2 regions of the Mycobacterium sp. ITM-2016-00316 genome follow, and region 2 is predicted to be linked to the other one. Evidence: predicted binding sites of a transcription regulator. Region 2 holds the regulator's gene; the other holds the start of a gene.
What was found. The regulator LexA, encoded in region 2, represses DNA repair genes until DNA is damaged. The targets are predictions, from matches to a motif close to CGAACANNTGTTCG.

Region 1: a site for LexA is predicted at 8,045-8,058, ahead of C6A86_RS01530 (HNH endonuclease signature motif containing protein). Genes of this name have one in related genera too.

Annotation. Positions count from the first base shown of each region.
Region 1 is NZ_CP134398.1:336,519-351,407, forward strand. It holds gene C6A86_RS01500 (PP2C family protein-serine/threonine phosphatase) at 1-897, opposite strand, end outside; gene C6A86_RS01505 (alpha/beta fold hydrolase) at 894-1,694, opposite strand; gene glgX (glycogen debranching protein GlgX) at 1,719-3,869, opposite strand; gene C6A86_RS01515 (gamma carbonic anhydrase family protein) at 4,058-4,585, shown strand; gene C6A86_RS01520 (molybdopterin-dependent oxidoreductase) at 4,592-6,820, opposite strand; gene C6A86_RS01525 (IclR family transcriptional regulator) at 6,910-7,794, opposite strand; gene C6A86_RS01530 (HNH endonuclease signature motif containing protein) at 8,203-9,531, shown strand; gene C6A86_RS01535 (TerC family protein) at 9,644-10,645, opposite strand; gene lysE (L-lysine exporter) at 10,759-11,358, opposite strand; gene C6A86_RS01545 (MFS transporter) at 11,560-12,810, opposite strand; gene C6A86_RS01550 (cyclophilin-like fold protein) at 13,385-13,648, opposite strand; gene C6A86_RS01555 (helix-turn-helix transcriptional regulator) at 13,935-14,831, opposite strand.
Region 2 is NZ_CP134398.1:2,414,933-2,429,821, forward strand. It holds gene C6A86_RS11595 (acyl-CoA dehydrogenase) at 1-1,318, shown strand, start outside; gene C6A86_RS11600 (TetR/AcrR family transcriptional regulator) at 1,326-1,895, shown strand; gene C6A86_RS11605 (molybdopterin guanine dinucleotide-containing S/N-oxide reductase) at 1,886-4,168, opposite strand; gene C6A86_RS11610 (acyl-CoA dehydrogenase family protein) at 4,266-5,423, shown strand; gene C6A86_RS11615 (hypothetical protein) at 5,540-7,585, shown strand; gene lexA (transcriptional repressor LexA) at 7,592-8,266, opposite strand; gene C6A86_RS11625 (hypothetical protein) at 8,299-8,745, opposite strand; partial or broken gene C6A86_RS11630 (organic hydroperoxide resistance protein) at 8,738-9,159, opposite strand; gene C6A86_RS11635 (MarR family winged helix-turn-helix transcriptional regulator) at 9,179-9,610, opposite strand; gene C6A86_RS11640 (LysM peptidoglycan-binding domain-containing protein) at 9,786-10,283, shown strand; gene nrdR (transcriptional regulator NrdR) at 10,358-10,819, shown strand; gene C6A86_RS11650 (PhzF family phenazine biosynthesis protein) at 10,821-11,519, opposite strand; gene C6A86_RS11655 (alpha/beta fold hydrolase) at 11,533-12,555, opposite strand; gene C6A86_RS11660 (proteasome assembly chaperone family protein) at 12,592-13,572, opposite strand; gene sthA (Si-specific NAD(P)(+) transhydrogenase) at 13,674-14,889, opposite strand, start outside.

The DNA of each region.
Region 1 (14,889 bases), 2.1 Mb from region 2:
TTCGATCATGCCGACGGCCTGGCCGCCGATGGTGTCGGCGAAGTAGGCGCTACCGTCCCCGCCGAGCAGCAGCGGGGGCGGGTGACCCGCGCTGGCGAGATCGACGTCGAAACCGTCACCCCGCGCCGTGAGGTTTCCGTAGACCACGGTGCACAGCCGGTGGCGTTCGATGCCCAACTGCTGGTGCAGCACCGCGTTGAGGTTGCATAGCACCTGTACGGGAGCGTCGTCGAACACCGCGGCCGAGCGCAGGACATGGCGGGTCAGCGTGGTGACGACGGCGGCGTCGACGCCCTTGCCCGCGACATCGCCGAGGAAGAAGCCCCACGTGTTCGCGGCCAGCGGGAACAGATCGTAGAAATCACCGCCCACATCGTCGGGTGAGGCGGTGTGGTAGTGGTCGGCGGCATCCAGTCCCGGTGGCGGCGACAACAACGGCGGGTGCAGTGAGCGGCGCAACGTGGCGGCGAACGCGCGCGCCCGCTCCTGCTCGGACTCGGCACGACGGCGCTGCTCCAGGAGTTCGCGTTCGTAGGCCCGCCGATCCCCGGCATCCACCGCGGTGACGCGCCACAATTCGGGAGATCCTGGGGTCGCCGCTTTGACGTTGGCGGTCAGGAACATCGGGAGCCGCGCGCCGTCGGCGGTCAGCATGTCCACGGTGACACCTTCGAGCGTGCCCGTCATCCGAAGCAGCGGAACGAAGTGGGTCTCGTAGTGGATTTTTCCGCCGGTGGTCAGCAGATCTGAAAAGGACTTCTCGTGCAGCGCGCGGTCCGGGTAACGCAGCCAGTCGATGATGGTGGAGTTGGCGCTGACGATGCGACCGTCGGCGGTCAGGATCAGATGCCCGGACGGCGAGTTGTTCCAGAAGTCCTCGAAATCGAGGCTGGTCACGCGGTGCCCGCGAACGCGGCGATGGCGACCGCGGTGGCGTCCGGGTCACTCACGTGCGGGCAGTGGCCCATCGCGTCGAGGGTGACCAAGGTGCTGCCGGGTATCTGCTGCTGGACGAAGGTGCCGACGGTGCGTGGGGCGATGGCATCCTGTGTGCACTCCAGGACAAGCGTGGGCACCGGAACGCGCGGAAGATCAGATCGATTGTCCGACAAGAACGTCGCGCGGGCGAACACCCGCGCACACGCCGGGTCGGTCCGGCAGAACGTCGCCTCCAGTTCGGCGTGCAGGTCGGGGCGGTCGGGATTGCCCATGATCACCGGCGCCATCGCCCGCGACCAGCCGAGGTAGTTCGCGTCGATGGATTCCAGGAGTTCGTCGATATCGCTCTCGGAGAAGCCGCCGTGATAGTCGCCGTCGTCGATATAGCGCGGTGACGGCGTCACCATGACGATTTTGGCGAATCGGCTCGGGTCGGCGATGACCGCCAGGGCGCCGATCATCGCCGCCACCGAATGGCCGACGTACACCACGTCGTGCAGGTCGAGCTCGCGCACGATGTCCAGCACATCGGCGGCGTACCCGTGCAGCGTGGAGTATTTGTCCGCGTCCCACGCCGCGGGGTCGGCGCCGCCTGCTCCCACGTGGTCCATCAGCACGATCCGGAAATCGGACCGGAGGCGTTCGACGATGGGCCGCCACAGGTTCTGGTCGCAGCCGAACCCGTGGGCCAGCAGCAGCAGGGGTGCGCCCTCGACGCCCACTGTCTTGATGTTGTTCCTGGCCACCACACCCATGGTGAGCAGCATAGGACCAGCCGGTTACTCCGCCTGTTGGAACACCGTGACCGAGCGCGCGGCGACCTTGCGTGAGGCACCCGCGGGGGTGGCCGCGTCACCGGTGCCGGCCGGCGCCGCGGTGTCGATGACGGTGTGCCAGGCCGACCCGAACTCCTCGGGGGGCAGGGTGAATTCGAGGGCCTCGTGATGGCCGTTGAAGCACACCAGGAATGAGTCGTCGGTCACCCGCTGCCCGCGCGGATCCAGATCGGGGATGCCGTTGCCGTTGAGGTAGACCGCGATCGACTTGCCGAACCCGGTGTCCCAATCCTCGTCGCTCATTTCCGAGCCGTCGGGCCGGAACCAGGAGATGTCGGGCACGCCGGCGGATCCGCGCTGGCGTACCGGCCTGCCGTTGAAGAACCGGCGCCTGCGGAAGACCGGATGTTCGGCGCGCAGCGCCGAGACCCGGGCGGCGAAGTCCATCAGCTCCTGGTCGGCGTTCTCCCAGTCGACCCAGGTGATTTCGTTGTCCTGGCAGTATCCGTTGTTGTTGCCGCCCTGAGTGCGGCCGAGTTCGTCACCGTGGCAGATCATCGGCACGCCCTGGGACAGCAGCAGCGTGGTCAGGAAATTGCGCTCCTGCTGGGCGCGCAGCGCGGTGATCTCCGGATCGTCGGTGGGCCCTTCGACCCCGCAGTTCCACGACCTGTTGTGGCTCTCGCCGTCGTTGTTGCCCTCACCGTTGGCGTCATTGTGCTTCTCGTTGTAGGACACCAGATCTCGCAACGTGAAGCCATCGTGGGCGATGACGAAGTTGATCGAGGCGACGGGCCGGCGTGCGCTCTGTTCGTAGAGGTCCGCCGAACCGGTGAGTCGGGATGCGAACTCGCCGAGGCTCCCTGCCTCACCGCGCCAGAAATCGCGCACCGTGTCTCGGTATTTGCCGTTCCACTCGGTCCACTGTGGCGGGAAGTTGCCCACCTGATAACCGCCGGGGCCGACGTCCCACGGCTCGGCGATGAGCTTCACCTGACTGACAGTCGGATCCTGTTGCACCAGTTCGAAGAACGTCGACAGCTTGTCGACATCGTAGAACTCGCGGGCCAGCGTCGATGCCAGGTCGAAACGGAAACCGTCGACGTGCATGTCGGTCACCCAGTACCGCAACGAATCCATGATGAGTTGCAGCGAATGCGGGTGTCCGACGTTGAGGCTGTTACCGGTGCCCGTGTAGTCCATGTAGTAGCGATTGTCGTCGTCGACGAGGCGGTAGTAGGCGGCGTTGTCGATCCCGCGCATCGACACCGTGGGGCCGAGATGGTTGCCCTCGGCGGTGTGGTTGTAGACCACATCCAGGATCACCTCGATACCGGCCTCGTGCAGGGTGCGCACCATCGCCTTGAACTCCTGCACCTGGCCGCCGGGGGTGCCGCTGCTGGAGTACTTCGCATCGGGGGCGAAGAACCCGATGGTGTTGTAACCCCAGTAATTGGACAGGCCCTTGTCGATCAGGGTCGAGTCATTGGCGAAGTGGTGTACCGGCATCAGTTCGATGGCGGTGACTCCGAGCGCCTTGAGGTGATCGATGATCGCCGGATGACCGATCGCGGCGTAGGTGCCGCGCATCGCGTCGGGGATGTCCGGGTGCGTCTCGGTGAGGCCCTTGACATGTGCCTCGTAGATGAAGCTGTCGGCGTATTCGCGCTGCGGTGGGCGGTCGATACCCCAGTCGAAGAACGGGCTGATCACCACCGACTTCGGCATGCTGGGCGCGGAATCGTCATCGTTGCGGCTGTCGGGGTCCCCGAAGTTGTAGCCGAACAGCGACTGGTCCCACTGGAAGATCCCGTCGATGGCCTTGGCGTAGGGGTCGAGCAGCAGTTTGTGCGGATTGCACCGATGACCGGCCGCAGGGTCGTGCGGTCCGTGCACCCGGTAGCCGTACCGCTGGCCCGGTTCCACCGACGGCAGGAAGCCGTGCCAGACGAATCCGTCCACCTCGGGCAACGAATATCTGGTCTCGGTACCGTCCTCGTCGAACAGGCAGAGTTCCACCCGTTCGGCGACCTCACTGAAGAGGGCGAAGTTGGTACCGGAACCGTCATAGACCGCGCCGAGAGGGTAGGCCTTACCCGGCCACACTTCCTGCTCGGCCACCTGGCTGGTCGACGGTTTGGGAGATACCGGCATGGACGTCCTCACTGCTCAACGGCGTACTTCAGACTGCGCGGCTCAGCGCTGAGCGGCGAAAATACGGGGTACCCCACTTGTCCCGATCGTATTCTGCGAGGCCGGTCACGTCCGTGCGGGCTGCTCGTTCCGCGGTCCCTGGATGGCCCCGATGGGGGTTCACGGCGGTCGTTGGGCACAATCGGTGCATGGCAGAACCGCTGATCATCGCCCTTCCGGACCGAACGCCGCGGTTGGCCGTCACCTCATGGGTGGCGCCGAACGCGGCCGTGATCGGCAACGTGCTGCTCGGTGCGAACGTCAGCGTCTGGTACTCGGCGACGTTGCGGGCGGAGTTCGAGCCGATCGAGGTGGGTTCGGGCTCCAACGTTCAGGACAGTGTCACCATCCACACGGATCCGGGCTTCCCCGTCAAGATCGGGGCGCGGGTCACGATTGGTCACAACGCGGTGCTGCACGGGTGCACGGTCGAGGACGACTGCCTGATCGGCATCGCGGCCGTCGTCGGCAACGGCGCCGTGATCGGCGCCGAGTCGCTCATCGCCCCGGGCGCGGTGGTGCCGCAGCGGATGGTCATCCCGCCGCGATCGATGGTGGCCGGTGTGCCGGCCAAGGTGCGCCGCGAACTGACCGCGGAGGAGATCGAGGCCAACGTGGTGAATGCCGCGGCCTACGAGCACCTACTGGGCGTTCATCGTGACGCGAACTCGCCCTGACCGGCGCTAGGGGTGTGAGAACGCCGCGCGAGCACCGAGGGTCGCACGGGTCTCGGCGCCTGGAGCCACGGCCTCCAGTCGCACCGCCACCCCGTTGAGCACCGACATGCCCGCAAGTGCCTCGAGGTCCTCGGCGCGGCTTGAGGTCAGCTCGTTCACATTGACGCCGGGATTGGCGTTGGCCAGCCGCCAGCCGCCGCCGCGGTGACCCCAACCCTGTGGGATCGCGATGGTGCCGGGGCCGACCTCGTCGGTGATCGTCATCTCCAGTTCGATCGCGCCGGTCGCGGAGACCACCCGCGCGATGTCACCGTCGGCGATACCGGCCGCCTCGGCGTCGGCGGCGTTGATCCGGGCGCGCTGCCGGCGGTTGCCCTTCATCAGCGTGGGGCTGTTGTGCATCCAGCTGTTCTGTGACCTCAACTCACGAATGCCGATGGCGGACAACGGGAAAGCCGTACTTGTGCTGGGTGCGGTGCCGAGCCGGGCGACCTCGGCGACGATCTCGGCCGGGTCCAGGCACACCTTGCCGTCCCGGTGGACAACCACATCGCGCAGCACCCCGTGCGGCGCATGTTCGGCCAGCACGATGCCGTGCGGATTGTCCCTGAGTTTCTGCGGATTCAGCCCGCCCCGGCGCAGCCCGAACCGGTCCCCGTACGGCCCGATGCGCAGCAGCGCGTTCATCATCTTCTGCGGTGTGAGGCGCAGGCCCCGGCGTTCCAGCCAGCGCAGCACCGGGTTGAGCCGGGCGATCGGACCGGTGGCCAGTAGCGACACGTCCATCCGGGCGGCCAACTCCTCGAACACTTCCCATTCGGGCCGGGCCTGACCATAGGGTTCCAGCACCGGTTCGGCGGCCTGCAGGAACACCGTCGGGCAGCAGCCGGCGAACGCCATCGGCATATCGTCGCGTTCCAGGAAGGTGGTGGCCGGCAGAATGTAGTCGGCGTGCCGATTGGTCTCGTTGACGTAGAGGTCCAGCGACACCAGCAGGTCCAGCTGCTGCAGCGCCGCGTCCAGTGCGGCGCTGTTGGGGACCGACAGCACCGGATTGCCGGCGAAGACGAACAGTGCACGCAGCTGGCCCGCGCCGGGCGTGGTGATCTCGTCGGCGATCAGCGCGGCCGGGAAGGAACCGAACACATCGGGGAAGTCACCGATCCGGGACCGCTTGCTGTTGTAGCCGAACGCGCCCGATCGTTCGCCCATGTCCTCGATCGGAATCACCTGGTGTGACATCAGCGCCCCGCCGGGCCGGTCCATGTTCCCGGTCACCAGGTTGAGCGCGTCGATCAGGAAGCTGACCAGGGTCCCGTGATGGCCAAGGCAGGCGCCGGTGCGTCCATAGGCGACGGCCGTTCGGGCGGTAGCGAAGTCGTGGGCCAGCGCGCGTACGGTCGCTGCGGGGACCCCGGTGCGGATGGCGGTGTCCTCCGGCGCGAAATCGGCACACAGCGCGCGCAGCGTGTCGATTCCGGTGGAGTGCGCGGCGATGGCGGCCCAGTCCTCCAGCTCATCGGCGAACACGACGTGCAGCAGCGAGAGCATCAGCCAGGAATCCGAATCCGGGCGCACCGCCACATGTTCGTAGGCGGCCGCGGTTTCGGTGCGCCGCGGATCGACCACGATGATGCGGCCGCCGCGTTTGACGATCGCCGACAGGTCGTCCTTGACCCGGGGCACCCGCAGCGCGCTGCCATGCGACACCAGTGGATTGGCGCCGAGCATGAACAGGAAATCAGTGCGCGGCAGATCGGGGAACGGGATCTGGGTGGCGGCCCCGTAGAGCAGCTTGCTCGCCACGTAGCGGCTGTTGATGTCCTGGGATCCGGCCGAGTACAGATGCCCGGCGCCGATCCGTTTCATGAACAGGCCCGACCACAGGCTCGCGGCGTACCCGAACGCCGACGGGTTGCCCAGGTACTCGCCGACCGAGTCGCCGCCGTGGGTGTCGAGCACCGCCTGCAGCCTGCGCGCGATGTCGCCGAGCGCGTCATCCCAGCCGACCTCGGTGAAGCTGCCATCGGCTTCCCGGCGCAACGGGTTGAGCACCCGGTCGGGGTCGTTCTGCACATCGGTGAACGCGATACCCTTCGGGCACGCCCGGCCCTGGGACAGCGGATGGTCCTTGTCGGGGCGCAGCGACTGGAGGCGGCCGTCCTCGACGGTGGCGATCAGCCCGCACAGCGGCTCACAGATCCGGCAGTAGGTCACCTTCTGCTCGACACTCACGGGGCCTCCTCGATCACTGTGGTGCCGGTCACCGTAAGTCGGATGACAGCCCGTGGGCAAGGATTTGCATAATGCAAAACGCGCAGGTGTCAGCGGGCGTTGAGGCGTGCGGTGATGGCGTCCGCCGCGGCGCTGACGCGCGCCCCGAGCCCCCGCAGCTCTCGGCCGGTTCTGGGCTCTGCCATGGTCAGCACCGACAGCGCGGCGACCGGATTGCCCCCGGGGTCGAAACAGGCAGCGCTGACCGACAGCGGCACGTAGACCGCGGCGTCGTCGATGTCCCCGAGCATCAGCTCCGGCGTCATGACCGGCCGCTGCCCACCGATCATGCGTTCGGCCCGGCGGGAGCCGTGCACCTCACCGATCGCGAAATCCGTCAGCTCCCGCATCTCGGCCTGCGACGCCGGTGACAACTCGACCGAGAATCGGCGTTCCCGGATCATCCGCAGGATCTGCCAGGTGCGCCCCGGGTCGTCGGGTCCTGGCTCGACGCGGCGCAGCCAGGTGTCGACGGTGTATTGGCCGGCCCACGCCGCCAGTACCGCGCCGAGCGGCGGGCCGAACTCGATGTGATCGCCGGCCTGCAGCGGGAGATGCTCGGTGTCGTTGCCGTCCGGATAGGTCAGGTCGGCGATCACCAGGTCGTCCGACGACGGGATGAACAGGCAGGCGGGCACGCCGGTTTCCGTACTCACGCGTTGCATCTCGGGGCGGGCGTAGGTGGCGATCTGCAGGGACGACTGCGCCGAGGCGCCGACGGCGATGAGACGCGGCCCGAGCCGGTAGGTCTTACGCACGCGGTCCTTGACCAGCCAGCCCACCCGGGTGAGCTCGGTGAGCATCGGATGGCAGGTGGCGGCATCGAGGTTGACCAGCCGGGCCAACTCGGTGAGCTGGTACTCGCGGTGCGGGTCGGCCGCCAGGTACTCGACGATCTCGACGAGGCGTTCGGTTTGCGGAGATCTGCGGGCCATTTGGCCCGATCCTATTCACGCGCGATGTTCTGATCCGGTCCAGCCACGCTCACCAACGGCGTGATCGGGGGCGGGGCGCGGTTGCCGAGGCCGCGCGGTTCTGCAGGCTGTCACCGTCGCTGAGCACGCGCACCGTAGGTGCAGAAGTGTCACCACCGAGCCCTCAAAGTGTCACCGATGTCCTGATGCAGAACTGTCACCGATGTCTTGAGACATGACACTTGCACCATGCAATTGTGCGGCGTGGGATCGAACATAAGTTCGAATGCGACGTTGCTCCCATCTCCACTCGGTGAGCACAGACCGCGACTTCGGTCGCCGCGAGGTTCGATGGCTCCCGTGGAGCTGTGCGAACCGTTGTGACTGATCGTGTCCCGTTGGGCACCTTCTGTGAAAGTCGGTATCCCTATGGACGCCACCCATCTCGATTCCATCATTGATGCGCTGATCGATGACCTCACCCCGGCGCCCGCGCGGGAGGAAGATCGCATTCTGTTTCATCTGCTCGACAGTCCCCGCCGGGTGATCGATGAACAACCCCTACTCGCGGTGCTGGTGGCCGCAGTGACCTTGCGCAATCTGTTCGATCATGTGATCGCCCAGGCAGCCGCGGCTGCGGAGCGTGCCGGGATCCCCGCACGTAAACACCTGAGCTCGGGCGCCGATCTGCTCACCAGTCTGGGTGTGGCGCCCGGCGTGGCGTACCGGGCGGCGCGGGTGGGGCGGGCGGCGCACACGATGCCGGCGTTGACCCACCAGCAGCGCCTGGGCGGGGTGGGTATCGAGTTCGCCGACGCGGTCGGCAAGGGCGTCGCCCACATCAATGCGCGAGTCGCCTTGTCTGATGAGGACCGGGCCGGGGTCGTGACGAAGCTGATGATCGAGACCACCCCGGCAGCAGTGGAGAAGAGGGCCCGCGGAATCGCCATCGCCACAGCCAAGTCCCGGCCGGTCGACGACGGGGCGGTGCCGATCGCGGAGAACACCGACCTCAACGACATGACCCTGGTGCAGACCGAGGACGGGCGGGTCAGTGCCGGCCTGGACCTCGACATACTCACCGGGGAAGAACTGCTCGCCGCCTTGGACCCGTTGTGCCGGCCGGTACCGCTGCCGGATGGATCACCGGATCCCCGCCCGATCGGGCGGCGCCGCGCGGACGCGTTCGGACAGATCGTCCGGGACTACCTTTCGGGCCAACGGCGACCCACATCAGGGGGTGTCCTTCCGCATGTCACCCTCATCCGCTCCGCCGCATCAGTGGGGTCCGCAGCGGGGGCCGAGGGGTCTGTGGATTCACTGGGGTTCACCGGCCCGGTCAGCGCCAGCACCGCGGACCTGATTGCCTGCGACAGCACCCTGACCACGGTGCTCGTCGACCACTCGGGCATACCCCTGGACCTCGGGCGCGCCGAGCGACTGTTCACCCCGGCGCTGCGCAAAGCCCTGGGCATCCGCGACCGGGGCTGCGCATTCCCCGGCTGCGGGCGGCCGGTGTCGTGGTGCGACGCCCACCACATCACTCCCTGGAACAGCGGCGGGCACACCAGCATCGACAACGGGGTGCTGCTGTGTCGACTGCACCACACCGCGATCCACCACGGCGGCTGGCAGGTCTACCTCGGAGCTGACCGCCACCCCTGGTTCATCCCACCGTATGACCCGGCCGTCCCCGAACCGGCGCACCTGCGCTCACACGCCCGACGCACCATGACCGACCTCTCGGCAGCCGCATAACCCCAACTCTGGGCACCTTGAAAACTACACAGAGAAATCGCCGCCGCGGGAAGCCGCTGGATATTTCGGTACGCACTGCCGCGGACCGAAATATCCAGCGGGCGAAGCGGAATCACTCTTCCCTCGGTTCCTTCCGCGACGCGCGGAGTGAACCGGCATGCGCCTTGGCAGACGGATCCTTGCGGGTCTTGGCCAGGCTGGCGACGGTCACGATCACCAGGATGCCGATGATCACGACGAGGCTCAGATAGGTGTTGATCTCGGGGATGCGCGCGTCGATGTCGACATGCCCCCAGTGCAGGATGAGTTTCGCACCGATGAAGGCAAGGATGATCGACAGCCCGGTCGACAGGTACACCAGCCGGTCCAGCAGACCCTTCACGAGGAAGAACAGCGCCCGCAACCCGAGGAGCGCGAAAGCGTTTGCGGTGAAGACGATGTAGGGCTCGCTGGTGACACCGAAGACCGCGGGAATCGAATCGAGCGCGAACAGCAGATCCACACTGCCGATCGCGATGAGGACCGCCAGCAGCGGGGTCGCCATCCGCCGGCCCTCCCGACGGGTGAGCAGCTTGCCGCCGTCGTAGTCGTCACTGATGGGCAGGATCTTGCGGGTCGCCCGGATCATGATGTTGTTCTCGACGTCGGGATCCTCGTTGCGATGCCGGAAGAGCTGGACCGCGGTGTAGATCAGCAGCAGACCGAAGATCAGGAACATGAAGGAGAACAGCGACAGCAGCGTCGCGCCGAGTGCGATGAAGATCGCCCGCATGATGAGCGCGAGGATGATGCCGAAGGTCAGCACCTTGTGCTGGTGTTCCTCGGGCACCGCGAAGGTCGTCATGATGATGACGAACACGAAAAGGTTATCGACCGACAGACTCTTCTCGACGATGTACCCCGCGAAGTACTGCGTGCCGAAGTCCCCGCCGTGGGCCATCGTGAACCACACCCCGAAGCCGACCGCCACCAGGATGTAGAACACCGACCAGGCGGTGGCCTCGCGGAAGCCGACACGGTGCGGCCGGACTGCCGCCAGGATGAGGTCGACGGCCAGCAGTGCGATGATCACGCCGATCGTCACACCCCACGTCACGCCGCTGATCTCGAGCATGCAACATCACCTTTCGGGTCAGAGGATCACGGCGGGAAGCGCGCTGCTCGCTGCCCTGCGCCCAACTTTAACGACGCGAAAAGTTCGCTCTGCTAAGCAACTATCTGCCCCGGTCAGGAGGCCGCCATCCACACCCCGAGCGCCACCATCACCACCGCAATGATCCCGTCCAGGACGCGCCACGTGGACGGATTCGCGAACAGCCCGGCGAGCTTGCGCGCGCCGAGGCCCAGTCCGGTGAACCACAGGGCGCTCGCCGCGACCGCACCGGCGCCGAACAGCCAACGCTGCTCCTGATGTTCGTTGGCCAGGGACCCGAGCAGGATGACGGTGTCGAGGTAGACATGCGGGTTCAGCCAGGTGAGCGCGGCAGCGGTGAGCAGTACCTCGGCCAAGCGCGCCGGGGTCGCTTCGGAGGGGGTCAGCGCGCTCGGGCGAAGTGCACGGCGAGCGGCCAGCAGTCCGTAGCCGATCAGGAAGGCGGCGCCGCCGATCTTGGCGATCGTCACCGCGGTCGGGTGCGCGGTGATCAAAGCGCCCACGCCGGCGATCCCGGCGGCGATCAGGATCAGGTCCGACACCGTGCACAGCGCGATCACCGGCACCACATGCTCGCCGCGGATGCCCTGGCGCAGCACGAAGGCATTTTGTGCGCCGATCGCAGCGATCAACGCCATGGTGGTCAGGAATCCGATGAAGACAGGTGAAGCCATGCGATGACGGTAGGTCGCGACTAGGGCCAAGTACAGCTAATGATTCTTATACTAAATTAGTAACTCTAATGTGCGGAGGGGTCGGTCTCCGGTAGCTCTGGCAGTTGGTGGAGGTTCTCAATGCAGCCTGGTCTACACCCCGCCAGGGCGGTTCGGCGCCATCTCCGCCTGCGTCGTCTGCGTAGCCACGCGCACAACGTATTACGCGCGTGAGCAGGTAGCTTGGTCGCTTGTGGCGGGGAATTTGCCTGTACTGCGCCGGGCCGGGAAGGCCGAACTGCGAGCAGCGAAAGCGACACAGAAGGCGACGAGGGCAAGAGCGATCATGATGGTGGGCAATCCGAGACCATCGTTGCGGGTGATCAACACTGCTCCGGCCACGCCACCGCCGAAGATGGCGGTGTTGAATGCCACTCCGACAAGCGAATTGGCGACGTCGGCGTTCTCGCCGCTCGACTCGGCCATCGCTGTCTGAAGCTGCGTGGCCGCACCTCCGAACGCCACGCCCCAGAGCACTATGGCGGTCAGTACGGCGACCAACGAATGGTGCGCCACGGCGAAGATGACACCGGCGACGATGAACGACACGATGCTCGTCAGAACCAGCATCCGGAGTGCGCGGTCGATCAACAGGCCAGTTGTCCACACGCCGACGATGGCGGCAAGACCAAAAGTGACCAGGGCTACCTGAGTCGAGAGACCGACATCGGCAAACCTCAGGTAGGAGGCGATGTAGGTGTAGAAGGTGTTGTGCGCCAGCATCCACGCGAAGATCACCACCAGGATCAGCGCCACGCCAGGCAGGGTGAACACCTTCATCACGGGCACCTGCGATGTGGCGCGCTGACCAGCAGCGTCTGGTACGCACACCACCGTGAGGATGACCGCGGCGAGCGCGATGGCCGCGAGCACCACGAACGAGTATCGCCATCCGAGAGTCGAACCGATCCACGACCCCAGCGGCGTGCCGAAGGCCAGGCCTGCCGGGACGCCGATCGACGCGATGGCCAAAGCGCGTCCGGCGTGCTCGGGCGGGCTGATTCGCCGCGCGTAACCCGCAAGGATTCCCCACAGCAGGCCCGAGCATGCGCCGGCGAACAATCTCACACCGAGCGACAGCATGATGTCCGGAGATATCGCGGTCACCACATTGGCGGCCAAGATGCCGAGCATGCCAAAGACAGCAAGGGGTTTGCGCCCCAGTCCGCGAGTCGCGGCGGTGGCCGGAATCGCTGCTATCACGGTGCCCAATGCGTACGCGCTGACCAGCTGCCCCGCGGTGGCTTCAGCGATGTTCATCCCCGCAGCGATCTGCGGAAGAAGGCCGGCCGGCATGGTTTCCGACGCGATGAGAACGAACCCCATCAGCGCCATGATCAGCAGAGCAGTCGAGGGCAAGCGGCCGTTGTCCTGTTCGGGCGCAATCGCATCTGTGGCAGTTGAGTTGTTCATCAGACTCCGGGGTCGGGCCGCGCTGTACCGTCTCGGTTGTTCGGCGCGCGGCGATGGCTGTCGGTCCTATTCAAACCGTGGCCGATGTCGGATGGGAGTGCTCGGTTGTACATGTACTGATAGGGAGCCCCTTTGACGAAGGGGACGAGACGAGCGCCCACCGGGTGACGCGACGGATCAATCATGCGGGTGCATCCCGCCGGTCCATCGCCGTCGATTGGCAATCACCAGAACGGTGACGCCGATGACGTTGTTAGGAAGTATCTTTCGCAACCATAGGTCCTTGGTGTTCGGGTTGCGGGGTCGACCGGCACCCGCCTGAGGGGTGTACTGACAGTGCATCCCAAAGCCGGATCCCGGCGGGTATGAAATAGCTGTGCAACATTCCTACGCAACGGGATGTGGCTACGTGGTGCTACGACCGGTGTGCAAGCGAGACGACAGGAATTCTCATGGCTGAGGGCGAATCCAACGGTCCGCGGACCGAACCGCGAACGCGAATCAACCGCCGAACCTTCGTCGGTGGCACAGTCACCGCAGGACGGGTTGTCGTCGCTCTTCCCTTGCTGCGGCTCTACTGGACGAGGTCGACGGTCGCGTCGAAGTCGCCGGACAGGGCGGCGACGGCCTGCATGTCCCCGTCGATGCGGCCGACGCGCATGATGCCGGTCCAGTAGCCGACCTTGCCGTAATACAGCACCAGGTTGCCGTCAGGCGCCCAATAGCCCAGATCGCCGACCTGCGGGTCGTCGCCTTCCGGCATTCCGTCCACCGACAGTTTTCGGGGGAGCGGTGCGCCCTTCTCCACACCGTGCAGGTCGGCGAAGGTCAGAGTCATCGGCAGCTGCGACGCGAAGTCTCAGCGGTCGCGTTGTCGAAGAGGCGTCCGGTAAGCGTGGTGTCACCGATCAGGACGCGAAACTGCGGAGCAGTGTCGGTTGGGGTACTTATCGGCGCAGCCGATCTTTCTGCCGGGCCGGTATCAGTGGCTGTGGCGGAGGGGGTCTCGCCGCGTTCCGTTTGCCCACCGCACGATGCCAACAGCATTGCGCTACATGCGACGTGAACGATCCCGGCGGTGCGCAGGACGGTCGGCCAACGGCCTTGGCTCCAAGCCGGGAATCTCATGTCAACCTCCTGGTATCTTCTGCGACGGCCGCGCCGGGCACCTGCTCCGCGGTCCATGACGCAAGTAGGTCCAGTGCGTGCTCGGTCGGCGAGGCAGGTTCGGCGACGTAAAGTGTCAGCGTCAACCCAGGATCGGAGATCATGTCGACGCTCTCGTAGAACAGTTCCAGGTCGCCGACTACGTCGTGGTGAAACGACTTGGCTCCTGCTCCGTGAGTGCGGACGTCGTGTGCACCCCAACGGCGCCGGAAATCCTCGCTGCGGGTGGATAATTCGCCGACCAGGTCCTGAAGCTGGCCGTCGTGCGGGTCACGGCCGGCCTCGGTGCGCAGGATGGCCACGCAGATGTCGGCGGCCTCGTCCCAGTGCGGGTAGAAACGGCGCGAATCCTCATGCAGGAAGGTGAAACGCGCGAAGTTCGGAGGGCTGGTGGGGTCGCTGTCGTACAAGGACGAATGCATACCGCGGCCGAGATGATTGACGGCCAGCAGGTCCATCCGGCCATTGCGGACAATGGCTGGGGCTGTGAACTTGTCGAGCGCCCATTGCAAACTGGGCCTCGGGGCCCATCGCTTGGCCGGTCGCCGTCGTGGGCGCATGCCCGCGCTGGTCCCATCGGCGGCGTGCGCCAGGTGAAACAGATGGGCCCGTTCGGCATCGTCGAGTTGTAGCGCCCGCGCGATGGCATCGAGGATGGACGCCGAAACACCGGCGAGGCTGCCGCGTTCGAGCTTGCTGTAGTACTCGATGCTGACGCCGGCAAGTGAGGCCACCTCCCCACGGCGCAATCCCGGCACCCTGCGGTTGCCGAACTCGGGTAAACCCGCCTGCTGCGGCGTGATCTTCGCCCGGCGCGACATCAGCAACTCGCGGACCTCGGCTCGGTTGTTCATATCGACCACGGTACGAGGGAGTTTGCCGACATGGGATGCACTGTCGGTACACCCTTCC
Region 2 (14,889 bases):
CGCCATCGGCCGGCTTCCCGAACTCGTCGTCGATGCGCTCACCATGTTCGGCGCGATCGGCTACACCTGGGAGCACGACCTGCACCTGTACTGGAAGCGTGCCATCAGCCTGGCCGCCGCCATCGGTCCGGTGACGGATTGGGCAGGTGCCCTTGGCGATCCGGACCTGCCCGGGCGTGATTTCGCCATCGAGCTCACCGAGGTCGAGCCGGACTTCCGCGCCGGTGTCGCCGCGGCTCTGGACGCGGCAGCCGCATTGCGCAACGAGAAACCCGGTCGGCAGAACCCCGAGTATGCGGAGTACTGGACCGGCCCACAACGCACGGCGCTGGCCGATGCCGGCCTGGTCGCGCCGCATCTGCCGGCGCCCTGGGGGCTGGGTGCCTCACCGGCGCAGCAACTCATCATCGACGAGGAGTACGACAAGCGGCCCTATCTGAGCCGGCCGTCGCTGGGGATCGCCCAGTGGATCCTGCCCACGGTGCTCACCGCGGGCTCCGATGAGCAGCGTGACCGGTTCGCGGTACCGACGATGCGCGGTCAGATCGGTTGGTGTCAGCTGTTTTCCGAGCCGGGTGCCGGATCGGATCTGGCCGCGCTGTCGACCAGGGCGACCAAGGTCGACGGCGGCTGGCGGATCAACGGGCAGAAGGTCTGGACGTCCTCGGCCCAGCGTGCGGACTGGGGCGCCCTGCTGGCCCGCACGGATCCGGAGGCCAAGAAGCACAAGGGTATCGGGTACTTTCTGGTCGACATGACCTCACCGGGTATCCGGGTCCGGCCGCTGCGCACCGCCAGCGGAGACGAACATTTCAACGAGGTCTTCTTCGACGACGTTTTCGTTCCCGACGCGATGCTGGTGGGTGAACCCACCGCGGGCTGGTCCCATGCGCTGGCCACGATGGCCAATGAGCGGGTGGCGATCGGTGCCTATGTCAAGCTGGACAAGGAAAGTGAGCTGCGCACCCTGGCCCGCCGGGCCGGCCCGCAGGACGAGGCGGTGCGCCGGGCTCTCGGTGAGGTCCGGGCGGCGACCAATGCCATCGGCGCACTCGCGGTGCGCGACACCCTGGGCAGGCTCGCCGGGCACGGCCCGGGTCCGGCGAGCAGCGTCGGAAAGGTCGGCACCGCGCTGCTGGTGCGTCGGGTGACCGCGGACGCGCTGGCCTTCAGCGGCCGCGCGGCCATGGTCGGCGGCGGCGAGCAGCCTGCGGTGGGGCAGAGTCTGATGATGCCCGCCGAGGTCATCGGCGGCGGCACCATCGAGATTCAGCTGAACATCATCGCGACGATGATCCTCGGGCTGCCGAGGAACTGAGGCCGCCATGACCGATATGCCCGGCTACAAGCAGGCCCGCCGGTCCCAGATCGTGGCCGCCGCGCAGGCGTTGCTCAAGGCGCAGGACTACGACCAGATCCAGATGCGCGATGTCGCCGACGCGGCCGACGTGGCGCTGGGCACGCTGTACCGCTACTTCAGTTCCAAGGAGCATGTGTACGCCGCGGTCCTGATGGACTGGGCCCAACCGGTTTTCGCGCCCGCGGCCGCGGACACCCGCCCGGCCGAACACCGGGTGCGGGAGAAGGTGCGCGGCATCATCGCCACCTTCGAGCGGCGTCCGGCCTTCTTCAAGGTCTGCATGCTGTTGCAGAACACCGCCGACGCCAACGCGGCGGCACTGATGGAGGAGTTCGCCGCGGTGGCCCAGCAGACCCTGTCCGCGGACTTCGCGGCGCTGGGCGCCCGGGAATCGGCCGATACCGCGATCATGCTGTGGGGCATCATCAGCACCATGCTCTCCGGTGCACTGGTGCACGGCCATCCGATCGCCGACGCCTACCGGGTCGTCGACGCCTTCGTCGACCTCGTCGCCCCGCGGCTGTCTCAGAGCTGACGGATCACCGGCGGCTCATGCGCTTTCACCGGTGGCAGGTGTTGGGTGAACTTCTCCAGCTGCACCAGCACATGTGCGCCGGTGCAGCCGCGGGCCAGTGCCGAGGTGCCGATATCGTCGGTCAGCACGTTCGGGTTGCCGTGCACGCACAGTGAATCCGGGTCGGCCGGGTCGAGCGGATCGAACCAGGCGCCGGTGGACAGCTGGACCACCTGTGGGCGCAGCCGGTCGTCGATCACCACCCCGGCCAGGCAGGCGCCGCGGTCGTTGAACACCCGCACCACGTCGCCGTCGGCCAGTCCGCGTTCGGCCGCATCTCCCGGATGGATCCGGATCGGCTCGCGGCCTTGGACTTTCGACCGCTGGCTGGTGGCGCCGCCGTCGAGCTGGCTGTGCAGCCTGCTGGCGGGCTGGTTGGCGATGAGGTGCAGCGGGTAGGTCTGCGCGCGCTCGCCGCCCAGCCATTCGGTGGGTTCCAACCAGGCCGGGTGCCCCGGGCAATCGTCATAGCCGAAGCCGTCGATCTCGGAGGAGAAGATCTCGATCCGTCCGCTCGGCGTGTTCAACCGGTTCGTATCCGGGTCGGCGCGGAAGTCGGCCAGCAGGGTCAGCCCGGGCTCGGTGGGTAGCCGCAGTTGGCCGTCGGCCCAGAACTGGTCGAAGGACGGTACGGCGAAATCCAGGTCCGCCGACCACGTGTCGTACAGGTGCGCCAGCCACTGTCGGGCGGTTCGGCCCTCGGTGAACTGCTCGGCCACACCGAAGCGCTGCGCGAGTTCGGCGAAGGTCGTGTAGTCGTCCCGCGACTGCGCGTAGGGCTCGGTCAGCGCCGGCATCGCCGTCAGCATCGGGTCGTTGCGTGAACCGGAATAGTCGTCGCGCTCATAGGCGGTGGTGGAGGGCACCACGATATCGGCGTGCCGGGCCATCGCCGTCCAGTAGGGATCGTGCACGACGATGGTGTCCGGCCGGGCCAGCGCGCGGCGCAACCGCGGGATGTTCTGGTGGTGGTGGAACGGATTCCCGCCGGCCCAGTAGACCAGCCGGATGTCGGGGAACGTCAGGCGCAGCCCGTTGTAGTCATACTCCCGGCCGGGGTGCAGCAGCATGTCGCTGACGGCGGCCACCGGGATGAAGGTGGGCACCGGGTTGTGGCCCTGTGGCAGCACCGGGAGCCGGACCCGCAGCGGGGCCAGTCCCGGCTCGTTCATCGACCCGTATCCGTGCCCGAAACCTCCTCCGGGAAGGCCGATCTGACCGAGCATCGCGGCCAGCGTCAGGCCCATCCACGGGGCCTGCTCGCCGTGGCGGATACGTTGCAGCGACCAGCTGATGGTGACCACGGTGCGGCCCGCCGCCATCCGGCGGGCCAGTGCCCGCAGATCCTCGGCCGCCAACCCGCTGATGGCCGACGCCCATGCCGGGGACTTCGGCACACCGTCGTCGGTCCCGAGCAGATACCGCTCGAACCGCTCATACCCGGTGCAGTAGGTGTCCAGGAAGGCGCGGTCGGCGAGGCCCTCGGTGGCCAGCACATGGGCCAGGGCCAGCATGACGGCCACATCGGTGCCCGGTACCGGTGCGTGCCATTCGTGCTCGCCGTCGACATCGTCGCGCAGCGGTGAGAACGACACGATGCGTCCGCCCCGTTCGCGGAACCGGCGCAGGGCCGCACGGGCCGGATGTGCGGTGGTACCGCCGTGATTGATGCCGGTGTTCTTGAGGGCTAGACCACCGAAGGCCACCAGCAGGTCGGTGTGCTCGACGATCACCTCCCACTGGGTGGACCGCTTGAAGAGGTCGTCATGGGTGCCGACGATGCGGGGCATGATCGCGCCGGTGGCGCCGAGGCTGTAGGAGTGCCGCGATGAGGTATAGCCACCGATGAGTTTCAGGAACCGGTGCACCTGGCTCTGGGCGTGGTGGAACCGGCCTGCGCTGGCCCAGCCGTAGGACCCCCCGTAGATGGCCTCGTTACCGTGGGTGTCGATCACCCTGCGCAGTTCGCCGGCGAGCAGCTCGGTCAGCTCGTCCCAGGACACCGCCACGAACTCGTCGTCGCCGCGCCGGTCGCTGGGGCCGGGACCGCCGCGCAACCAGCCGCGGCGCACGGCGGGGCCGGTGACCCGCGAGCGGTGCCGGATCGAACCGGGCAGGTTGTGCAGCAGGGGGGATGGATCGGCGTCGCCGGTCTGCGGCGCCACCGCCGCGATGTCGCCGGCCCTGACCTCGGCGGTGAAGGCGCCCCAGTGGGCCAGGCTGGCTCGTGACACGCACCAATCCTAGGTCGCTGGACGCACCGCTCGACCAACCATCCGGTTGGTATATGTTGGGCGCCACACACCCTGATACCAGTACCGGAGGTCACGCATGGGCGCCGTCAAGTTCGACCGCACGCTGTTCGAGCCGGAGCACGATCTGTTCCGCGAGTCCTATCGCGCCTTCCTGGACCGCCACGCCGCGCCGTTCCAGGAGGAATGGGAGAAGGCCAAGATCGTCGACCGCGAGGTCTGGCGGGAGGCCGGTAAGCAGGGCTTTCTGGGGATGGCCGTGCCCGAGGAGTACGGGGGCGGCGGCAATCCGGACTTCCGCTACAACGTCGTCATCACCGAGGAGACCAGCGCCGGCCGTCACAGCGGCCTGGGTTTCACGCTGCAGAACGACGTCATCGCGCCGTACCTGATCGAACTGGGCACCGAGGAGCAGAAGCAGCGCTGGCTGCCCGGATTCTGCAGCGGCGAATTGATCACGGCGATCGCCATGACCGAACCCGGCACCGGCAGCGACCTGCAGGGCATCAAGGCCCGCGCGGTTCGCGACGGTGACCACTACATCCTCAACGGTTCGAAGACGTTCATCACCAACGGCATCCACGCCGACCTGGTGATCGTGGTTGCCTGCACCGATCCCGAAAAGGGTGCCCAGGGCTTCTCCCTGTTGGTCGTCGAGCGCGGTATGGAGGGCTTCGAGCGTGGTCGCCACCTCGACAAGATCGGCCTCGATGCCCAGGACACCGCCGAACTCTCGTTCACCGATGTCAAGGTTCCGGTCGAGAACCTGCTCGGCCAGGAGGGGATGGGCTTCCTCTACCTGATGCAGAATCTGCCCCAGGAACGCATCAGCATCGCCGTGATGGCCGCCGCGGCCATGGAGTCCGCCCTCGAGCAGACCCTGCAGTACACCAAGGAGCGCAAGGCCTTCGGTAAGCCGATCGGCAGCTTCCAGAACAGCCGGTTCGTGCTCGCCGAGCTGGCGACCGAGGCGACCGCGATCAGGATCATGGTCGACGAATTCATCCGGTTGCACCTGGACCGCAAGCTCACCGTCGAGCAGGCCGCCATGGCCAAGTGGTACAGCACCGAGGCGCAGGTGCGGTTGGTGGATCGCTGCCTGCAACTGCACGGCGGCTACGGTTATATGCGGGAATACCCGATCGCGCGGGCGTTCCTGGACTCGCGGATCCAGACGATCTACGGCGGAACGACGGAGATCATGAAGGAGATCATCGGTCGCGGCCTGGGGGTCTGAGCGCCCCGACACGTTTCGGCGCAGGTCGCGATATCCCACGAGTTCGCCGTCCACTGACGCAAAGTTGACGAACGCGATACTTTCGTGTGGTTTTGCGCTACTTCGGGGAGGACCGAATGACCAGGCAGCGGACCCGGCTGGGCAGGCTTGTCGGCCTGGCGGCGACAGGGCTGGTGAGTGCCGCACTGATCGCGGGCACGGTGCTGCTGGCGCCACCGGTCGCGGCGACACCGGAAGGTGACGCCGACGCGGCGATCACCGCGGCCTGGGAGACCGGCGGCGGTGACGGAGGGCCACTGGGCCCCAAGGACGGTGGGGTCTACCCGGCCGGGGACGGCTTCGGGCAGAACTTCGCGTCGGGCAAGATCTTCTTCACCCCCGACACCGGTGCGCACATCATCACGGGCGCCATCCTGGAGAAGTACGAATCCCTCGGCGGCCCCGCCGACAGTGATCTGGGCTTCCCGACGATCGACGAGGGCCCGGGCCGTGCGGCCAACAGCCGCAACTCCACGTTCAGCGCGCCCGACCAGCCGGTCATCTTCTGGACCCCGGACACCGGTGCCCGGGTCGTCCGCGGGGCCATCAACCAGGCCTGGGATGCCCTCGGTGGTTCGGCCGGCGTGCTCGGAGTGCCCAGCGAAGACGAGACCACCAACGGCGACACCGTCACCCAGAAGTTCACCGGCGGTGAGATCTCCTGGGATCGCAAGACCAAGGCCTTCACCACGGTGCCGCCCGAGCTGGCAGGTCAGCTCGGGGCCATCGAGGTCCCCTCGGACGCCACCTCGTCCATCGCCGCCGCCCGCCGGGCCGCCGGCGGTGCGCTGGGCCCGCTGGGGGCCGAGGAGGGCGCGCAGTACGCGATCGGCGCCGACGGGGTCGGGCAGAACTACGCCGGCGGCAAGATCTTCTACCGCCCGGACACCGGGGCCAATGTGGTCACCGGTCAGGTGCTGGCCAAATACGAGAGTGTCGGCGGACCGACCGGGGACCTCGGGTTCCCCACCGCCAGTGAGGCCGACGGCGGGCTGACACCGCAGAGCCGGGTGGCGACCTTCGCCGCCGCGGACAAGCCGGTGATCTTCTGGACGCCCGATTTCGGTGCGGTGATCGTGCGCGGTGCGATGAACGCGGCCTGGGAGAAGCTCGGTGGGGCGACGGGTGAACTCGGTGCGCCGAAGGGCGATCAAACCGAGAACGGCACCGTCATCAGCCAGCAGTTCAACGGCGGGTCGATCTCGTGGGACAAGGCGACCAACACCTTCAGCACCGAGCCCGCCGGCCTGCAGTCTCAGCTCGCGGGCCTGGAGGTCCCCGGTGCGGACGCGCCGGAGGCGCCGGCCGACGCGCCGGGAGCCACCGGCGGCGGCTCGGGCAGCGGCGACAAGTGGTACTCCTCGCCGTGGTGGTGGCTGCTGGGCCTGATCCCGCTGGTGGGTGTGATCGCGCTGGTCGCCATCGCCGTACTGCGCAACCGGCGCCCCCGCGAGGATGACGAGTTCGGCGACGACCCCTACGAGCGCGGCTACGACGGCGGGTACGAGGACCGCTTCGAGTCCGGCTATCCCAGCCGGCCCGAACCGGCCGTCTACACGCCGCAGAGCCCGTGGGCGTCGGTGCTCCCCGGCGACACCGGCACCGGCAACGATTCCGGCGCCGCCGATGACGAATCCGGTGACGAGGACTACGAGTACGACGAGGAACCCGGCGAGTACGGCTCCGATGAGTACGGCTCCGACGATCACGACGTCGAGGGCGATGAGCTCGAGGAACTGCGTGCGCCGCAGGAGGAGCCGCTGAGTTTCGACCATGATCCGGATGCGGTCGACACCGCGCCCACGCGCATCGAAACTCTTCCCGAGACGTCGGCGGGGCAGTTCGATCCACCGACCATGGTCGTACCCGAGTACGAGCCCGATTTTCCCAGTGGCCGCCACGCCGCGATCCAGGACGAGGAGCCCGAGGACGCCGGCTGGACCTCGATGCGGCTCGCCACCGGTGACCGCTACCGCGCGCCGGAGGGCTATCCGATCAAGGCAGATACCAAGACCGGGCTGTACTGGGCTCCGGGTAGCCCGGGATATCGCGATACCGAGGCCGAGATCTGGTTCGCCAGTGAGGACTTCGCCCGGACGAACGGATTCGTCCGGGCGGACTGAGCGTCCTCAGATCTTGCGGATGACGGTGACGACCTTGCCGAGCACGACCGCGTCGTTACCGTCGATGGGGTCGAACGCCGGGTTGTGCGGCATCAGCCACACCTGACCCCGGGTGCGCTTGAAGGTCTTGACGGTGGCTTCACCATCGATCATCGCCGCGACGATGTCACCGTTGTCGGCGACGTTCTGCTGACGGATGACCACCCAGTCACCGTCGCAGATGGCGGCGTCGATCATGGACTCGCCGACCACCTTCAGCAGGAACAGTGACCCCTCGCCGACCAACTCGCGGGGGAGCGGGAAGACCTCCTCGACAGCCTGTTCGGCCAGGATGGGCCCGCCCGCGGCGATCCTGCCGAGAACCGGGACGAAGGTGGGTTCGGGCAGGGCGTCCGAGCCGGTGACATCGGTGGCCACGACCGGGGTCACCATTTCGTCGGAACCGCGGACATCCACCGCGCGTGGACGGTTCGGGTCCCTGCGCAGGTAGCCCTTGCGTTCCAGGGTGCGCAGCTGATGGGCCACCGACGACGTCGACGTCAGGCCGACGGCATCGCCGATCTCGCGGATGCTGGGTGGATAGCCGCGACTGGTCACGGAGGTGCGGATGACCTCCAGGATGGTGCGCTGACGCTCGGTCAGGCTGGAGCGTGCCTCAGGGGTTTCGGTGCTGTCGCTCATGGCGCCGAATGTAGTCGCCGACGCGCAGATAATCAAACATGTGTTCGAGGCGTGTCGGATCCGCCTGCGCCCCGCGGCACCGCCGTCGACCACAGTGCCCACGCGATCAGCACGGGCTGGAACAGCAGGCGGACGAACCGGCTGGTATCGCTGTTGAGACCGAAACCGTCGGCGTGGTTGACGAATTGCGCGATGTTGCCGGGGAAGATCAGCACGAAGAACGCGGCGAGTAGCCGGCCGACCAGCACACGGTCGCGCCGCAGCAGGGCCAGTCCGACGCCGAGGGTGATCTCGACACCGCCCGAGGCCATCACCACGCCGTCGGCGTCCATCGGCACCCACGTGGGGACCTGGGCCTGGAACTCCTCGCGCGCCCAGAACAGGTGACTGAAACCGGCGAAGATCATGGCGCCCGCAAGGGCCAGCCGCGCGATGGTGCGTGCCCGGGTGGTCGGCGGTGGGGCCGGAAGCTCACTCATCGGCCACCGTCAGGGTGACCTCGATGTTGCCGCGGGTGGCGTTGGAGTACGGGCAGACCCGGTGGGCGGCCTCGGCGAGCTGCTGTGCCGTCGCGTGATCCACGTTCGGCAGGGTGATCTGAGCTCGACGGCCAGGCCGAAGGCGCCGTCGTCGCCGGATCCGAGCACCACCCGGGCGCCGACCGCGGAATCGGAGACGTCGGCCTTCTGCTGGCGCGCGACCAGGCGCAGCGCGGAGTGGAAGCAGGCGGCGTATCCGACGGCGAACAACTGCTCGGGGTTGGTGCCCGCGCCCGAGCCGCCCATTTCCTTCGGGATGCTCAGTGCCACATCGACCTTCCCGTCCGATGTGCGTCCGTGTCCGTCGCGGCCCTCGCCGGTGGCGAGTGCCTCCGCGGTGTAGAGCGTCTTCATGGTCGGTCCTTTCGTGTTGTCACTGCAGGGAATCCAGGTGGTCCACCAGTCCGCGCAGCACGTCGCGCAGCGCCGCGAGGTCACCCTCGGAGGTGTTCGACGACCGCAGCAGCCGTTCGGGTATGCAGGCGGCACGCGCCTGCAATGCTCGCCCGGCGGGCGTCACGGTCACTTCGACGCGACGTTCGTCATCGGCGGCGCGCTGCCGGACCACCAGTCCGCTGTTCTCCAGCCGCTTCAGCAGCGGCGACAGCGTGCCGGAATCGAGGTGCAGGCGATGGCCCAGGTGCCCGACCGAACAGTGCTCTTCCTCCCACAGCACCAGCAGCACGAGGTACTGCGGGTAGGTGATGCCGAGTTCGTCCAGCAGCGGCCGGTAGGCCGCCGTGACCGCCCGCGACGCGGAGTACAGCGCGAAGCACAACTGGTCGTCGAGTCGGGCGGTCTGCACGCTGCAAGCGTATTGCACAATTAAATTGTGCGCAATTGAAATCGGCCCGAATCGCTTGTCGGTGGCCTCGTCTATCGTTTCGCAACAGTTCGATCACATGTTCTATTCATCGAACACATGATCGACTAGCATTCGAACACAGAAGCGAACGCCACCTACTCGGAGAGGCAGTCAGATGACAATTCTCGAAGCTCGGCCGATCACCCGGCACAGTGCCTATGCCCCGGCCCCCGCGGCGCAGCCGTCGACGGCCGCCGAGGTGTGGCCGTTGCCCCGCGATGTCGTGGTGCGCCGCCGCCGCGTGCAGCCGGCGCGTCGTCCGGGGGGTGCGCCACTGGGCCACCGCGGCACCGGCGTGCTGATGTCGCGCGCCTCGCGCCGGCGTCGCCCGATCACCCCCGGCGCCACGGTGCTGCTGGCGCTGCTGGCCGGCGGGATCACGTTGTGGCTCGGGCTGGTTGCACAGTTGGGCGGCCCCATCGAGGAGCCCGTGCAGATGCCCACCCGGCTGTCGGTGGTCTACGTGCAGGACGGTGAAACGCTGCAACACATCGCACACCGGGTGGCACCCGATGTGCCCACGGCCCCGGTGGTCGAGCGCATCCGCGAGCTCAACAAGCTCGAAACCGGCACGGTGCAGGCCGGGCAGACCCTCATCGCACCGATCGGTTGATGCCGCCCCGCTTCACCCAGGTAGGCTCGAAGACATTCGATCTCGTCCACCTGCGGTGCGGCAAAGGAGCGGTGATGCACTGTCCGTTCTGTCGTCACCCGGATTCGCGTGTCGTGGACTCCCGGGAAACCGATGAGGGCCAGGCCATCCGGCGTCGTCGATCCTGCCCGGAATGCGGGCGACGGTTCACCACCGTGGAGACCGCGGTGCTCGCGGTCGTCAAACGCAGCGGTGTCACCGAGCCGTTCAGCAGAGAGAAAGTCATCAAGGGTGTGCGCCGGGCATGTCAGGGCCGGCAGGTCGACGACGATGCGCTCAACCTCCTTGCCCAGCAGGTCGAGGATGCGGTGCGTGCCGCGGGATCACCCGAGATCCCCAGCAACGAAGTGGGTTTGGCCATCCTCGGGCCGCTGCGCGATCTCGATGAGGTCGCCTACCTGAGGTTCGCCTCGGTGTACCGGTCGTTCACCTCGGCCGACGATTTCGAGCGCGAGATCGAAGCGCTGCGCGCGCACCGCGTCTCCACGTCCGGCTGAATCAGTCGAGCCGCACCCCGGTGTCCTCGACGACCCGGCCGGCGATCTTCACCCAACCCGTCGCATCCCACCAGGTGCGGATCTCGGATCCCTTGCCCTGCGTGATGAGCAGGTCCCGGCTCAGATAGTCGGTCATCCGCACCGCTGCCGAACCGGTGGCCTCGTCCTCGGCGATCCCGAGCTGTGGCGCGAATGTCCGCGACCGCAGCGCTCCCCGCTCGCGGTCGGTCCACGCCCACAGGTAGTGCTCGGCATCGTCGGGGTAATCGGCCGGGTCGGCGGCGAGCACCTCGTCGATCGAAGCCAGGTCGTAGATGACCAGTTCCGGGGCCCAGTCCGAGCGCGCGCTGATCGCGGTCCATTCGCCGTCGGGTTCGGACAGATACTCCACCTGTACGAGGCCGGCCGGGACGTGCATGGTCCGGACCGGCGTGCCGCGCTGCTTGAGCCACCACGACGTGCCCACCGTCGGATGCCCGGCGAAGGGGATCTCGGTGACCGGCGTGTAGATCCGGACGTGCGCGCTGGCCGCGCCGGGCTCCGGGATGTCGATGAAGACGGTCTCGCTGTAGCCCAGTTCGGCGGCGATGCGCTGCCGGTCGGCCGGATCGACGGTCGCGGCATCGATCACCCCGAGCGGGTTGCCGAACTCGCCTCGCGAATCGGTGAACACCCGCAGAACGGTCACATCGACGGCCATACCCCGATGGTAGTCAGGTGGCGCTGCGCTCGTCGGCTCCCATCGCATCGAGCACGGCGACCCTGGTGCCCGGCGAGCCGGTGATCGCGCGTTCGCTGAGGCCCGCGCGCAACAGTCCGCGCAGCATCTCGTGGTCGTACTCGGCGGGAATCGTGGTGTCGACGAAGCGTTGCACCACATCGACGAATCGTTCGGCATCGTCATGGAACGGAAAATGCCCTGAGCCCTCGAAGATCTCGAGTGCCGAACCCGGCATCGCCGCGTGCGCGAGCCGGGCATGGCTGACCGGGATCACCGAATCGTGGGAACCCCAGACCAGTTGCACAGGAACGGATTCGGTCAAATAACAGCGGTCCAGCATGGTGACCACCTGGCCGCGCCAGTCGACCACCGCGCGCAGCGTACGGGCGAACGCCGCAGACGCGGTCGGCTCGGGCAGGTCGGCGAGCACTCGCAGCGCGTCGGGCAGATCGCGGCCCAGCCCGGTGGAACCGAGCATGGCCCCGCCGACGCGTCCGATGGCCTGCAGGGCCGGCAGCACCAGCGGCAGCCGCAGTAGCGCCAGCGCCTCGGTGGCCATCGGCAGCGCCGCGACGCGCAACGCCACATTGACGTCCTTGCTGACACCGCCCGCACCCACCAGGACGAGCCGGTCCACCAGCTGAGGGAACTGGTAGGCGAACTGCATGGCCACGCCGCCGCCGAGCGAGTGTCCGACAACCGTCACCCGGTCGATGTCCAGCACGCTGAGCAGATCGCGCATGCCGTTGGCGTAGGCGGCCACCGAGTAGTCGGCGCGCGGTTTGTCGGACTGGCCATGGCCCAGCAGATCCGGGGCGATCACGGTGAACCGCCGGGCCAGCATCGACTGCACGGTGTGCCAGGTCGTCGAGTTGTCACCGATTCCGTGGATCAACAGGATCGCCGGGCCCGAGCCGGCGACCCGGAACGCCCGCCGGTAGCCGTGAATGGTGCGGAACTGCAAGGTGGGCGAGATTTCCCGCACGCTGCGCAGGTTCGGTTTGCGATCGGTCATATCGGTCACTCCTCGCAATCCGGTAGCGGCGCTCGGTCAGGTGGTCTCGTCGCCGTCGGGGAAGCCCTCGCCGAACGTGCCGTCCGTCTGCTGGGCGAGGAAACGTTCGAACTCCGCACCCAGTTCGTCGCCGCTGGGAAGTTCCTCGTCACGTGCCAGCAACGAGCGATTTTCCTGAGCGGCAACGAACGCATCGTACTGACGCTCCAGCTGTGCCACCACCTGAGCGACTTCGGCGCTCGCCTCGACCTGCTCGTTGATCTTGGTGTGCACCTCGGCGGCGGCCTCTCCCAGCGCATTCAGCGGGATCTGCAGCGCGCCCGCCCTGGCCGCCTCGATGAGCAGGCTCTCGGCGGCCGGTGGGTACGCGGTCTGGGCCAGGTAGTGCGGCACGTGCACGGTGAAACCGACCGCGTCGTGGCCGTGCTGGCTCATCCGGAACTCCAGCAGGCTGGACACGCTCGCGGGGACCTGGACCTCGCCCACCCACGGGGTGTACTCGGCAATCAGTTCGGTGTTCGCTGAGTGCGCGGTCAGGGTGACCGGCCGGGTGTGCGGGACCGCCATCGGGATGGTGCCCAGCCCGATCACCTGACGCACACCGAGGCGCTCGGCCAGCAGCCGTACCGCCGTCACGAAACGCTCCCAGCGCAGGTCGGGCTCCATGCCTGCCAGCAGCAGGAATGGGGTGCCGACGCTGTCGTGCAGCGCGTACAGGTTCAGTTCGGGCTGGTCGTAGCTGCTGAAGTGATCGGTCTTGAACGTCATCATCGGCCGCCGCGACCGGTAGTCCAGCAGCTCATCGATGGCGAACGATGCGACCAGTTCGGTGTCGAGGGTGTCCTTCAGGTGTTGCGCCGCGAGCTTGATGGCGTGACCGGCATCGGAGAACCCCTCCAGCGCGTGGATCATCACGGGCCCCCGTCCGTCCGTGGTGGACAGTTGGGGGGCAGGAAACTCCAGCTCGTACATACCGTTCTGGTCGGGCTGGTAGTGCTGTTCCTGGTTTTCGGCCATGTGGTTCACCTCCTGTTCACTAGTGTCTCGCACGTTGTCGCGGTCGTCGTGTGCGACCCCGGACATCTGTGCCAACACGGGGGAGGCGGCCGGAAATCCCGTCAGCGCCGGAACTGGCTGAGCGCCCGCAGTTTGTTCATCACATCCAGTGCGGCGACCTTGTAGGCCTCGGAGAACGTCGGATAGTTGAACACCGCGTCCACCAGGTATTCGACGGTCCCGCCGCACCCCATGACCGCCTGGCCGATGTGCACCATCTCGGTGGCGTTGGTGCCGAAGATGTGCACACCCAGCAGTCGCAGATCCTCGGTCGAGACCAGCAGCTTGAGCATGCCGTGGGAATCGCCGGCGATCTGCCCGCGGGCCAGCTCGCGGTACCGGGACACCCCGACTTCGTAGGGCACCGACTCGTTGGTCAGCTCGACCTCGGTGGCCCCGACGTAGGAGACCTCGGGGATCGAGTAGATCCCGATCGGCTGGAGCTCGGTGATCGAGTGGGTCGGCTCACCGAACGCGTGATAGGCCGCCAGCCGCCCCTGCTCCATCGAGGTCGCGGCCAGCGCCGGGAATCCGATGACATCGCCGACGGCGTAGATGTGGTCGACCTTGGTCTGATAGTTGTCGTCGACGAAGATCCGCCCGCGGTTGTCGGCCTCCAGGCCCGCGCTCGGCAGATCCAGGTGGTCGGTCTGGCCCTGCCTGCCCGCCGAGTACATCACCGTCTCCGCGGGGATCTGCTTGCCGCTGGCCAGTGTCGTCACGGTGCCGGAGGCGCCGACGTCGACGGCGGTCACCTCCTCGCCGAAGCGGAAGGTGACGGCGTGATCGCGCAGGTGGAACTTGAGGGCCTCGATGATCTCCGGATCGCAGAACTCCAGCATGTTGGGGCGCTTCTCGACGACCGTGACCTTGGTGCCCAGTGCGGCGAACATCGAGGCGTACTCGATGCCGATGACGCCGGCGCCGACCACCACCATGGAGGTCGGGATGGACTTGAGGTCGAGGATGCCGTCGGAATCCAGCACCCGGTGCTCGTCGAATTCGACGCCGGCCGGGCGGGCCGGTTTGGTGCCGGTGGCGATCACGATCTTGCGGCCGCTGACCGACACTCGCTCGGCCCGGTTGGGATCATCGACGTGCACGGTGTGCGCGTCGAGGAAGCGGGCGTGCCCGACGTAGAGCTCGATGCGGTTGCGCATCAGCTGCGAGCGCACCACGTCGATCTCCTTGCCGATGACGTGTTGGGTGCGGGCCAGCAGATCGGCGGGAGTGATGTTCTCCTTGACCCGGTAACTGGCGCCGTACAGTTCGCGCTGG